Regions from separate parts of the Streptomyces sp. NBC_01546 genome, predicted to be linked through region 2. Evidence: riboswitches for the same ligand, from Rfam matches in the RefSeq annotation. Region 2 holds a riboswitch; each other region holds the start of a gene.

Region 1 (4,203 bases), 2.5 Mb from region 2:
GCCCGCCGCCCGGTCGGCGTGGACGGCCGCCAGTGTCCGCGCCCGCTCCGCGTCCCCGCGCGCCACCGCGTCCACGATCGCCCCGTGCTCCGCCCAGGACTCCACCGGCCGGGCCGGCGCCTCCACCACGTACATCCACGCCACCTTGTGCCGCATCTGCGTGAGCAGCGCGATCAGGCCCGGGCTCCCGGAGGCCTGCGCGAGCGTCTCGTGGAACCAGCCGCCCAGGGAGCGCAGATCCTCGCCCTGGCCCCGCCTGGCCCGCTCCTGGCCCAGTCTGACCAGCCCTCTCAACACCTTGAGGTGGGCCTCGGTGCGCCGCCGGGCCGCCTTGGCGGCCGCCAGGGGCTCCAGCAGCATCCGCAGCTCGAGGAGGTCTACGGCCTCCTGCTCGGTCGGCTCGGCCACACAGGCACCCGCGTGGCGCCGCGTGGTCACGAACCCCTCGGACTCCAGGGTCCGCAGCGCCTCGCGCACCGGGACACGCGAGACTCCGTACCGGCGGGCCAGCACCTCCTCGGTCAGCCTGCCGCCCGGTTCGAAGACCCCGGAAACGATGTCGTCGCGGATCGCTGTGCATACCGCGTGCGCAGGAATACGCAAGACCGGACCTCCGCCTATTTCCGATTTTCGACTGCCACGCCCATTGGACACGCATGCGCGTGCTGCGACTCTATTGCAACACACGATAATTTCCGAGAGCGGCCGGAAATGACAAACATGTATCCGGCACAGCAGCGCGAAGGCCCCGGCTCGGGGAGCCGGGGCCTTCGGTGAAGCTGTGGAGTGCGGGTCAGACGCTGACACCGTGCGAGCGCAGGTACGAGATCGGGTCGATGTCCGAGCCGTAGTCGGCACCGGTGCGGGCCTCGAAGTGCAGGTGCGGGCCGCTGGAGTTGCCCGTGGAGCCCGAGAGGCCGATCTGCTGGCCGGGGGTGACCTGCTGGCCGACGGAGACGCTCAGCGAGGACATGTGCCCGTACTGGGTGTACGTACCGTCGTTGTGCTTGATCACGACGTTGTTGCCGTACGCGCCGCCCCAGCCGGCCTCGACCACGACGCCGACGCCCACCGCGTGGACGGTGGTGCCGGAGGCGGCGTGGAAGTCGATGCCGGTGTGGCTGCCGGAGGACCACATGCCGCCGCCCGCCTTGTACTGCGTGCTGACGTACGAGCTGTCGAGCGGCGAGACGAAGGTGTTGAGGCGCTTGCGCTCCTCCTCGCGGGCGGCGCGCTCGGCGGCCTCGCGCTCGGCCTTCGCCTTGGCCTCGGCGAGGCGCTTGGCCTCGGAGGCCCGCTGCTTCGCGTCGGCCTCGGCCTGCGCCTTGGCGGCGGCGTGCTCGGCGGCACGCTGCTGGGAGGCGGCCTGGTCCTCGATGTCACCCGCGAGGTCCTCGGCGACGACCGCGCCGAGCGCGTTGTCCGGGGCGGAGTGGGTGTTGCCGTTGTCCGCGGCGAAGGCCGGGGCGGCGAGGGAGCCGACGACACCAGTGGTGGCGAGGGCGGCGATACCGGCGTAGCCGGCGGTCTTGCGGCTCAGACGGCTGGAACCGCGGTGCTTGCCGGAGCCGGCGGGACGACTGCCAAACGCCATGAAGGGGCTGATCCTTTCCTTCCTTCTCGCCTACCGGGTTAGCTGACGGGTTCGGAGCAGGAAGGTCTCCTACGGGCCTCCTCTTGCGAGGCGGTCCGATTCACCCCAGGGACTGATGTGGGTCCCCGGCTCCCCAGGCTCGCGCCTGACGGGGACTCGGCGATCGCTGCCCGGTGCCGCGGATGCGGCGGGTACAACTGACGGACAGCACGGGTGACGCTAGGCGGATCATCAGTCAATCGCCAAACAGACACGCCTTTTTGTTGCGTACGCCACATCACATAAAAGCAACCTCTCCACTAAACGGACAAAAAGGGGCTCTGGCGGACAAGCCCGCCAGAGCCCCTTGCCGTGTCGGCCGGTTGGCCGTCGGCTGCCGTTCGGTTGCCGTCAGTTGGTGACGACGCTCACGTCGCCGATCCCCAAGGCCCGCACCGGCGCCTCGATCTGCGCCGCGTCGCCCACCAGCACGGTGACCAGCCGGTCCGCGGGGAAGGCCTTCACGACCGCCGAAGTCGCCTCCACCGTCCCGGTTTCGGCGAGCCGCGCGTACAACTGCGCCTGGTAGTCGTCCGGCAGCTCCTGCTCGACCTGGTCGGCGAGGGTGCCCGCGACCGAGGCCGCCGTCTCGAACTTGAGCGGGGCCACGCCCACCAAGTTCTGCACCGCCACGTCCCGTTCGGTGTCGGTCAGGCCGCCCTCCGCGAGGGTGCGCAGCACCTTCCAGAGGTCCTCGAGGGCCGGGGCGGTGTTCGGGGTGTCCACCGAGCCGCTGATGGCGAGCATCGAGGCGCCCCTGCCGTCGGCGGTGGAGCGCAGCACCTGGCCGAAGGCGCGCACGCCGTACGTGTACCCCTTCTCCTCGCGCAGCACCTTGTCCAGGCGGGAGGTCAGGGTGCCGCCCAGGCAGTACGTGCCGAGCACCTGGGCCGCCCAGACCCGGTCGTGCCGGTCCGCTCCGATCCGGCCGATCAGCAGCTGCGTCTGGACCGCGCCGGGCCGGTCCACGATGACCACGCGGCCGGTGTCGTCGGCGGTCACCGGCGGCACCGGGAGGGGCTCGGCGGTGCCGCCCGTCCACGCGCCCAGGGTGTCTGCGAGGACCGCGTCCAGGTCGATGCCGGTCATGTCGCCGACGATCACCGCGGTGGCGGTGGCGGGGCGTACGTGGGCCTCGTAGAAGGCGCGTACGGCCGCGGAGTCGATACGGGCGACCGTCTCCTCGGTGCCCTGGCGCGGCCGGGACATGCGCAGGGTGGCCGGAAAGAGCTCCTTGGAGAGCTGCTTGGCCGCGCGGCGCTGCGGGTTGGCCAGCTCGTGCGGGATCTCGTCGAGCCGGTTGCGCACCAGCCGGTCGACCTCGGCGTCGGCGAAGGCCGGCGCGCGCAGGGCCTCGGCGAGCAGGCCCAGCGCCTTGGGCAGCCGCGAGGCCGGGACCTCCAGGGAGACCCGCAGGCCCGGGTGGTCGGCGTGCGCGTCGAGGGTGGCGCCGCAGCGCTCCAGCTCGGCCGCGAACTCCTCGGCGGAGTGCTTGTCGGTGCCCTCGGACAGGGCACGGGACATGATGGTCGCCACGCCGTCCAAGCCCTCGGGCTCGGCGTCCAGCGGGGCGGCGAGGTTGACCTCGACCGCGATCACCTGCTGGCCCGGGCGGTGGCAGCGCAGCAGGGTCAGGCCGTTGGAGAGGACCGAGCGGTCGGGGGCCGGGAAGGCCCACGGCTGCGGCTCGCCGGCCTGCGGCTGCGGGTGGAAGGTCATCGTGACGGCTGCGGTGTCGCTCACTGCTCCGCCCCCTCGTTCTCGTCGTTCTCGGCGGACTCGTCCGACTCGTCGGCCGCGATCGGCTCGTAGACCAGCACCGCGCGGTTGTCCGGGCGCAGCCGGGCCGCGGCCACGGCCTGCACCTCCTCGGCGGTCACGTCGAGGACCCGCTGCACGGCGGTCAGCGCCAGCTGCGGGTCGCCGAAGAGCACCGCGAACCGGCACAGTTCGTCGGCCCGGCCCGCGACCGTGCTCAGCCGGTCCAGCCACTCCCGCTCCAGCTGCGCCTGCGCGCGCTCCATCTCCTCGGCCGTCGGGCCCTCGGCGGCGAACCGCGCGAGCTCCTCGTCCACGGCCGCCTCGATGTCGGGGACCTCGACCCCGCCGGAGGTCTTGACGTCCAGCCAGCCCAGCGAGGGCGCCCCGGCCAGGCGCAGGATGCCGAACCCGGCCGCGACGGCCGTCTGGTCCCGGCGTACCAGGCGGTTGTGGAGCCGCGAGGACTCGCCGCCGCCCAGGACGGTCAGCGCCACGTCGGCGGCGTCGCACTCGCGGGTGCCGTCGTGCGGGAGCCGGTAGGCGGCCATCAGCGCACGCGCCGGAACCTCCTCGACGATCTCCTCGCGCAGCTCCCGGCCGATGACCTCGGGCAGCGAACCGTCACGGGGCGGCTGCTTGCCGTCGTGCGAGGGGATGCTGCCGAAGTACTTCTCGACCCACGCGAGCGTGCGCTCCGGGTCGATGTCGCCGACGATCGACAGCACCGCGTTGTTGGGCGCGTAGTACGTACGGAAGAAGGTGCGCGCGTCCTCCAGGGAGGCGGCGTCCAGATCGGCCATGGAGCCGAT
Region 2 (4,203 bases):
GCACCTGCTCAACATCGACCCGCCGGACCACACCCGGCTGCGGCGGCTGGTGTCGAAGGCGTTCACCCCGCGCAGGGTCGCCGAGTTCACCCCGCGCGTGCAGGAGCTCACCGACCACCTCATCGACCGGTTCGCTGAGAAGGGGGAGGCGGACCTCATCCACGAGTTCGCCTTCCCGCTCCCCATCTACGCCATCTGCGAGATGCTCGGGGTACCGCGCGAGGACCAGGACGACTTCCGGGACTGGGCCGGGATGATGATCCGCCACGGCGGCGGTCCGCGCGGCGGGGTCGCCCGGTCGGTGAAGCAGATGCGCACCTATCTCGGTGAACTCATCCACCGCAAAAGGGATGATCTGGGCAATGACCTCATCTCTGACCTGATCCGGGCGAGCGACCACGGTGACCACCTGACGGAGGCCGAGGCCACCGCCATGGCTTTCATCCTGCTTTTCGCCGGTTTCGAAACCACCGTGAACCTCATCGGCAACGGGGTCCACTCCCTCTTCATGAACCCCGGCGAGCGCGAGCGACTCCAGTCCTCCCTCGCGGCCGGCGAGCGCGGCCTGCTGGAGACCGGCGTCGAGGAACTGCTGCGCTACGACGGCCCCGTGGAGCTGGCCACCTGGCGGTTCGCCACCGAGCCGCTGACCCTCGGCGGGCAGTCGGTCGCGGCCGGGGACCCGGTCCTGGTCGTCCTCGCCGCCGCCGACCGCGACCCCGCGCGGTTCGCCGAGCCGGACACCCTCGACCTCTCCCGCACCGACAACCAGCACCTCGGATACGGGCACGGCATCCACTACTGCCTGGGTGCTCCGCTCGCACGACTTGAAGGACAGACGGCGCTTGCGACTTTGCTCACGCGTCTGCCAGATCTGGAACTCGCCGTTCCGCCCGAGGAGCTGCGCTGGCGCGGCGGACTGATCATGCGTGGCCTGCGCACCCTTCCCGTGCGCTTTACTCCCCGAAACATCTGAAGGGCAACTGACCCGAAGTCAGTTGTCGACCGGAGTTGTGACAATCGTTCGAAGGCCGCTAGGTTCTGCCGTTACCCAGCCGTTATGCGAAAGGTGCAGCCTCATGCGTTCCGGGAACGGCCGTCACAGACGTCCCCGTCAGGTGCCCGCGATAGTCGTCACCGCCGGAGTCACTGGCTCCGCGCTGGCCCTGCCGCTTCTTGCCGCCACCAGTGCCTCCGCGGCCGACACCGCCACGTGGGACAAGGTCGCCGAATGCGAGAGCGGCGGCAGCTGGAGTGCCAACTTCGGCAGCGGCCAGTACGGCGGCCTGCAGTTCACGCAGGAGGAGTGGAAGAACTCCGGCGGTCTCGACTTCGCCAAGCGGGCCGACCTGGCGAGCCGTTCCCAGCAGATCGCCGTGGCCGAGCGCGTGCTGGCCTCCCAGGGCCCGCAGGCGTGGCCGCTGTGCGCGGCTTCGGCCGGGCTGGACGGCCAGAGCCCCGCCGCCGAGGTCGACCCCGGCCTGCCCGGCGGCTCCGGGACCGCCACCGCGCCGTCCCGCCCGGACGACAAGGTGCCCACCACCGGTCGCGGCAAGCCGTCCACGGACTTCGGCGCTCCGACCGATCCCGCGCCGAGCCCGTCCGGCAGCCCCTCGTTCGAGCTCCCCGACAGCCCGCTCTCGCCGTCCCTCGGACTGCCCGTCATGCCCTCGCCGGACGACCCCACCACGGCCCCGGCCCCGGTGGACCCGACCGCGCCGACCGGCCCCACGGACCCGGGCGCGCCCACCACGCCGCCGACCACCCCGGGCCAGCCCCCGGTGACCCCGGAGGCCCCCGTGACCCCGGCCGACCCGACGGCACCGGCCACTCCGGGCGCCCCGGGCGCCTCGGCCGACCCGACCGCACCTCCCGTGACGACCCCCGAGGGCGGCGGCAAGCACCGCGGCGCGCCGGCCGCCGAGACACCGGCCGGATCTGATGCCGCGTCGGCGCCCGTCTACACCGTCAAGGCGGGCGACAGCCTGACGGGCATCGCGGACGCCAAGGGACTCAAGGGCGGCTGGAACGCGCTCTACGAGGCCAATGAGCAGGTCATCGGCGGGGACGCCAATCTGATCAAGCCCGGTCAGAACCTGGATCTAAGCCTGTAATAGGGGCACTTCGGGCGGGCAGAAAGAGTTGATTGTCCGTTTTCTGTAAGTGAGACATGTGTCTCTTCCGGTCAACTGGCGTGTCCCGCCCGGGGGCTTCCGCAAACCCCGCCCTCACCTGCGCAAACACCCGTGCGAAGGACGCAAGTAGGGGTCGTTTCTCCCCGATGGTGCTCGTTGAACATCGGGGAGGGACCTGTCTACCTTCTGAATCGCTCGCCACCGCGGGCTCCTTCGACCGCATCGCCGAATCCTGCCGGCGGACGGAGGAAACAGTCGTCGCGTCAAGCGCCGAAGGCAGGAGCGGGGGAACCAAGGTAGGTGCCGGGAGCGGCCGTTGAGAGACGGTCACGCCACCGGCTAGGGGTTAAGACGTGCGCTAGGTCGCACGGCCGGGCAACTCACTCGCCCGAACCCGACAGCTCACCTCGTAGGCGTCGGTGAGGAGAAACTCCATGCTGCTTTCCGGCAAGGGCAAGCACCGCCGCGGTTCCAAGGCCGTCCGCATCGTCACGCTCGCCGGTGTCGCCGGTGTGGCCGTCGCCGCCCCCCTGATGGCCGCCGGTACCGCCAGCGCCGCCACCGCGTCCGAGTGGGACAAGGTCGCGCAGTGTGAGTCCGGTGGCAACTGGTCCATCAACACGGGCAACGGCTACTACGGCGGCCTGCAGTTCTCGTCCTCCACGTGGGCCGCGTACGGCGGCAAGTCGTACGCCGCGCAGGCCAACCAGGCCTCGAAGAGCCAGCAGATAGCCATCGCGGAGAAGGTCCTCAAGGGCCAGGGCAAGGGCGCCTGGCCGTCCTGCGGCGTGGGCCTGTCGAACTCCTCCTACGCCGGCGGGGGCTCGACCGAGACCCCGAAGCAGGAGAAGAAGACCGAGCCCAAGAAGACTCAGCCGAAGAAGACCGAGCCGAAGAAGGAGACCAAGCGCTCCGAGGCCCCGACCACCCGTTCCGAGCGCTCCGAGGCCCCGGCCCCGAAGACCGGCAACGGCTCGTACGAGGTCAAGTCCGGCGACACCCTGGGCCTCATCGCCGAGGCCAACGGCGTTCAGGGCGGCTGGGAGAAGCTCTTCGAGCTGAACAAGGACATCGTCTCGGACGCCGACCTGATCTTCCCGGGTCAGAAGCTGAAGCTCAGCTGAACACTGCGGCAATAGCCGCGGCGTCTTCGAGCAACACGCACCATCCCGCCGCCCGGCGCGTCTCCCCCACGCGCCGGGCGGCGGCGTTTGTGCGGGCAGAACCCCGATGATCAAGAGTCCTATGTCCCGGAAGAGGGGTATTCGGACCCTTTTTCGTCCCAGGACCCGGGCGGTCGGCCGGTCGAGTGCCCGGAGCCGGTTAGGCTCTAGGCGGCAAGGCCATCCCACGGCCTGACGCCACCGCACATCCAGCGTCACATCCCAGAAGGAGATGCTCGTGCCGTCCATCGACGTCGTCGTAGCCCGGGAAATCCTGGACTCCCGAGGCAACCCCACGGTCGAGGTCGAGGTGGGCCTCGACGATGGCAGCACCGGCCGTGCTGCAGTTCCGTCCGGCGCCTCCACCGGTGCATTCGAGGCCATCGAGCTCCGTGACGGTGACCCCAACCGTTACTTCGGCAAGGGTGTCGAGAAGGCCGTCCTCGCCGTCATCGAGCAGATCGGCCCGGAGCTCGTCGGCTACGACGCCACCGAGCAGCGACTGATCGACCAGGCCATGTTCGACCTGGACGCCACCGACAACAAGGGCTCGCTCGGCGCCAACGCCATCCTCGGCGTGTCCCTCGCCGTCGCGCACGCCGCGTCCGAGGCCTCGGACCTTCCGCTCTTCCGCTACCTCGGCGGCCCGAACGCGCACCTGCTGCCCGTTCCGATGATGAACATCCTCAACGGTGGGTCGCACGCCGACTCCAACGTGGACATCCAGGAGTTCATGATCGCCCCGATCGGCGCGGAGTCCTTCTCCGAGGCGCTGCGCTGGGGTGCCGAGGTCTACCACACCCTCAAGAAGGTCCTGCACACCAAGGGCCTCTCCACCGGTCTCGGTGACGAGGGCGGCTTCGCCCCGAACCTGGAGTCCAACCGCGCCGCGCTCGACCTCATCG
Region 3 (4,203 bases), 3.3 Mb from region 2:
CGTCCATGGACCGGGTCCTCGTGCACTCCGCGAGCTTCGGCTCCAACGCCCAGGCGATGGCGGCCGGACTGGCGGTGCTGTCGGTCATGGAGGACGAGGCGGTCGTCGCCAATGCCCGGGCCATGGGCGATCTTCTGCGCGGGCGGCTCGCGGCCCTGGTGGACGAGTACGAGCTGCTGCACGAGGTGCGCGGGCGCGGGCTGATGATCGGCATCGAGTTCGGCCGGCCGTCCTCGCTGGGGCTGCGCAGCCGGTGGACCATGCTCCAGGCGGCCCGCAAGGGGCTCTTCGCGCAGATGGTCGTGGTGCCGCTGCTGCAGAAGCACCGGATCCTCACCCAGGTGTCCGGGGACCACCTGGAGGTGATCAAGCTCATCCCGCCGCTGATCGTGGACGAGCGGGACGTCGACCGGTTCGTCGGCGCCTTCCGCGAGGTCATGGACGAGGCGCACGGCGGCTCGGGGCTGATGTGGGAGTTCGGCAGGACCCTGGTGAAGCAGGCCGTCGGCAACCGTTGACGGCCTGCTCCGGCAGGGGTGGGACGAGCGGGTGTCAGGCGAGGAGCCGGCCCCGGAGCCGGTCGAGGGTCTCGGGCGTGAGCCCGAGGCCCTCCGCGAGGTACCGCTCCTGTCCGCCCCACTGCTCGTCAATGGTGTCGAAGGCCGTGGTCAGGTACTCCGCGCGGGCGTCGAAGAGCGGGGCGAGGAGCTCCATCACCTCGGGGGAGCGGGCCTCCTGCGACTCGCCGCTGCGGCGCACCCGGTAGCGGCGGTGCGGGGCGTTCGACTCCAGGTAGTCCGCCACGATCGCCTCGCGTTCGACGCCCAGCGCGAGCAGGACGACCGCGATCGACAGGCCCGCCCGGTCCTTGCCGGCCGCGCAGTGCAGCAGGGCGGGGACGCTGTCCTCGGCGAGGGCGTGCAGCACCCTGCTGTGCTCGGCGGTGCGGTGCCTGATGATCGCGCGGTACGCGTTCGACATCCGGGCCGCGGCCTTGCCTTCCCCCAGGATCGAGCGGAGCTGATCGAGGCCGCCGTCGCGGACCATCTTCCAGAACTCCCGGCCGTCGGCCGGGTCCGAGAGCGGGATGTTGACGTTCCGCACGCCGGGCAGCTCGACGTCCGGCCCCTCCAGGGCGTGGTCGGCGTTGTTGCGGAAGTCGAAGATGGTGTGGAGCCCGAGCGATGCGAGGAACTCTGCATCGGTTTCGGTGGCATGTGCGAGATGTCCGCTTCGAAACAGTCGTCCCGACCTGACCTGTCGTCCGTCGAAAGTCGGCAATCCGCCCACATCGCGGAAATTGCGCACTCCGGACAGTTCCGGCTCCTGTATCCGCTGGGTCAAAGGAACTCCTCCGCTTCGTCGTGGGGCGTCTGTCCGAATTGAGCCACTTGGCGCCAACTTGCCATATCCGGCGGCGAGATCGGACGTGCCCCCGTGAGCCAGATCATACGGTGACCGTGAGTGCCTGATCGCGAAGGGCGAATGGCCCGGCCGGGGCGGTTGTTGACGGTGGGGAATGGACAGAGGGTGACCGGAATTCCGCCGATTCCTCATCGCGGTGATTCCTTTGGGGAATTCATGGCTTGTTCCCTGTGCCCGGATTCGATTACGTTCGCGACCGATCCGGGTGGACCGCCTAATCCTGCCGCCTCCCGGAAACCGCACCCGACTATTCACGCGCGCGGCAGGAGCGGGGGAACCAGGTAAGCCGCTGTTCCGGATCTTTCTTCCGGGACGGCTAGGGGTGAAGTCGTTCATGTTCCGTACATGTGCGTCCGGACATCTCCAGTCCGAACCCGACAGCTCACCTCGCCGGCGACGGAGAGGAATTCGCCATGCCTGCAAAGGGTAAGCACCGTCGTCCCAAGTCCCGTTCCCTTTCCCGCGGTCTCGCCGTTGCCGGCACCGGTGGTGCGGCCCTCGCGCTGCCCCTGATGGGTGCCGCCGGCGCCAGCGCGGCCGTCGCTCCGGCCGCCGCGCCGGCCACGGTCCCCGCCGTCGCCCCGCAGCTCCCGCTCTCGCTCCAGGCCGCGCCCGCCGCCGCCGTGCAGGCCGCGCCGGCCGTCTACACGGTCGTGCCCGGCGACTACCTCTCCAAGATCGCCGCGGAGCGGCACCTCTCGGGCGGCTGGGAGAAGCTGTACGCCGACAACCGCGAGGCCGTCGGCACCAACCCCTCCCTGATCCACCCGGGCCTGAAGCTGACCCTCGGCGCGAAGGCCGAGGCCCCGGCCGAGGCGGCCCCGGCCCCGGCTCCGGCCCCCGCCGAGCGGTCCTCGACCGGTTCTTCGGCCTCCGACGAGGGCTCCTCGGGCGAGCAGGACGCGCCCGCCCCCGTCCAGCAGCCGAAGCAGAAGCCGCAGAGCAGCGGCTCGGCCACCGGGGCGAAGGCCCCCAGTGCCGCCGGATTCGTGGCCCCGGTCAGCGGTGGGATATCCACCCAGTACAAGGTCGCGGGCGCGATGTGGTCCTCGGGTTACCACACCGGCGTCGACTTCATCGCCAGCTCCGGCACCACCGTCAAGGCCGTCGGCGCGGGCACCGTGGTCTCGTCCGGCTGGGCCGGCGCGTACGGCAACGAGGTCATCATCAAGCACGCTGACGGCCACTACTCCCAGTACGGCCACCTCTCCTCGCTGTCCGTCTCGGTGGGCCAGAGCGTCACCGCCGGCCAGAGCATCGGTCTCTCCGGCTCCACCGGCAACTCGACCGGCCCGCACCTCCACTTCGAGATCCGTACGACCCAGTCCTACGGCTCGGACATCAGCCCGGTGAACTACCTCCGCTCGAAGGGCGTCACCATCTGACGCAACCGACGGCAGCCGCCGCCGGAGCAGGAACACACGTCAGGCCGGGGCCCGAGGGGGGTCCCGGCCTGATGTGTACTTATTCCTTATCCCCCGGGTGGTATAGATCACGGTCCGTCAACCCCTGCTTACGTTGGCGTAGGTCGTGTGCTCGGGTGAAGGATGTCGTTTCGTGGCAGCGACGACGACGACACTCAAGACCATCGGCTCGTACGCGGCGATCGGGGACAGCTTCACCGAGGGCGTGGGGGACCCGGGACCCGGGGATTCCTATCTCGGCTGGGCGGACCGGCTCGCCGTGCTCCTGGCCGACCGGCGCGACGAACACGACTTCCGGTACGCGAACCTGGCCGTGCGCGGCCGGCTCCTCGACCAGATCGTGGCCGAGCAGGTCCCGCGGGCCAAGGAGCTCGCCCCGGACCTCGTGACCTTCTGCGCGGGCGGCAACGACATCATCCGGCCCGGCAGCGACCCCGACGACGTGGCGGAGCGGTTCGAGGCCGCCGTCGCCGACCTCACCGGGGCCGTCGGCCTGGTCATGATCACCACCGGCTTCGACACCCGGGGCGTGCCGGTCCTCAAGCACCTCCGGGGCAAGGTGGCGACGTACAGCGCGCACGTGCGCGCCATCGCCGACCGCTACGACTGCCCGGTGCTCGACCTCTGGTCGCTGAAGTCCGTACAGGACCGGCGGGCCTGGGACACCGACCGGCTGCACCTCTCGCCCGAGGGGCACACGCGGGTGGCACTGCGCGCCGCGCAGGTGCTCGGACTGGAGGTGCCCGCCGACCCCGACCAGCCGTGGCCGCCGCAGCGGCCGCGCGGCTCGGTGGACGTGACCCGGGACAACATCCAGTGGGCGCGCGAGCACCTGGTGCCCTGGATCGGGCGGCGGCTGCGCGGCGAGTCCTCCGGGGACCACGTCGAGGCGAAGCGGCCGGACCTGCTGCCCCTGTAAGGGGAGCGACGGGCGGGGGGAGCGCCACAGACGGGAAACGAGGGCCGTAAGCGGAATCCTTGGGGGTATGTGTGCGTTGGGATGGTCGTAGACCGACGACCGTCCCGACCCCCCATCCTCCCAGGAGGCGCCTTGACCGGCTCCCGTCCCCTGCGTCCCCGGCTGCGTGCCCTGCGGCCCGAAGCCTTCGGCGCGGACCCGTCCGGCGCCCGGCTGGAGCGGATCCACCGCTCGCCGAACTTCGCCGACGGCGTCTTCAAGAACCCGCTCGGGGCCCGGACCAGGCCCTCGGGGTCGATGACCGAGTTCGCCAAGATCTACTTCCACCGGGAGCAGCGGGTCCGGCGCATCCCCGGCGCGCCGATCCCCGTGTACCCGACGACCCTCGCGGAGCTGGCGAAACCGCCCGCGAGCGGACTGCGGCTCACCTGGATG

Evidence for each region. Region 2 has a riboswitch for cyclic di-AMP ahead of OHA89_RS22495 (transglycosylase family protein). Riboswitches for the same ligand answer to the same signal wherever they lie in the genome.
Region 1: another riboswitch for cyclic di-AMP. It lies ahead of OHA89_RS10835 (M23 family metallopeptidase); the one in region 2 lies ahead of OHA89_RS22495 (transglycosylase family protein).
Region 3: another riboswitch for cyclic di-AMP. It lies ahead of OHA89_RS07570 (LysM peptidoglycan-binding domain-containing M23 family metallopeptidase); the one in region 2 lies ahead of OHA89_RS22495 (transglycosylase family protein).

What each region holds. Positions count from the first base shown of each region.
Region 1 covers NZ_CP109379.1:2,435,937-2,440,139, forward strand. The annotation lists gene OHA89_RS10830 (GntR family transcriptional regulator) at 1-603, opposite strand, end outside; gene OHA89_RS10835 (M23 family metallopeptidase) at 794-1,594, opposite strand; cyclic di-AMP (ydaO/yuaA leader) riboswitch at 1,607-1,766, opposite strand; gene OHA89_RS10840 (pitrilysin family protein) at 1,985-3,352, opposite strand; gene OHA89_RS10845 (pitrilysin family protein) at 3,373-4,203, opposite strand, start outside.
Region 2 covers NZ_CP109379.1:4,910,488-4,914,690, forward strand. The annotation lists gene OHA89_RS22485 (cytochrome P450) at 1-976, shown strand, start outside; gene OHA89_RS22490 (transglycosylase family protein) at 1,080-2,114, shown strand; cyclic di-AMP (ydaO/yuaA leader) riboswitch at 2,394-2,566, shown strand; gene OHA89_RS22495 (transglycosylase family protein) at 2,570-3,259, shown strand; gene eno (phosphopyruvate hydratase) at 3,531-4,203, shown strand, end outside.
Region 3 covers NZ_CP109379.1:1,571,002-1,575,204, reverse strand. The annotation lists gene OHA89_RS07580 (aspartate aminotransferase family protein) at 1-518, shown strand, start outside; gene OHA89_RS07575 (tyrosine-protein phosphatase) at 553-1,344, opposite strand; cyclic di-AMP (ydaO/yuaA leader) riboswitch at 1,637-1,834, shown strand; gene OHA89_RS07570 (LysM peptidoglycan-binding domain-containing M23 family metallopeptidase) at 1,839-2,810, shown strand; gene OHA89_RS07565 (SGNH/GDSL hydrolase family protein) at 2,983-3,768, shown strand; gene OHA89_RS07560 (MBL fold metallo-hydrolase) at 3,901-4,203, shown strand, end outside.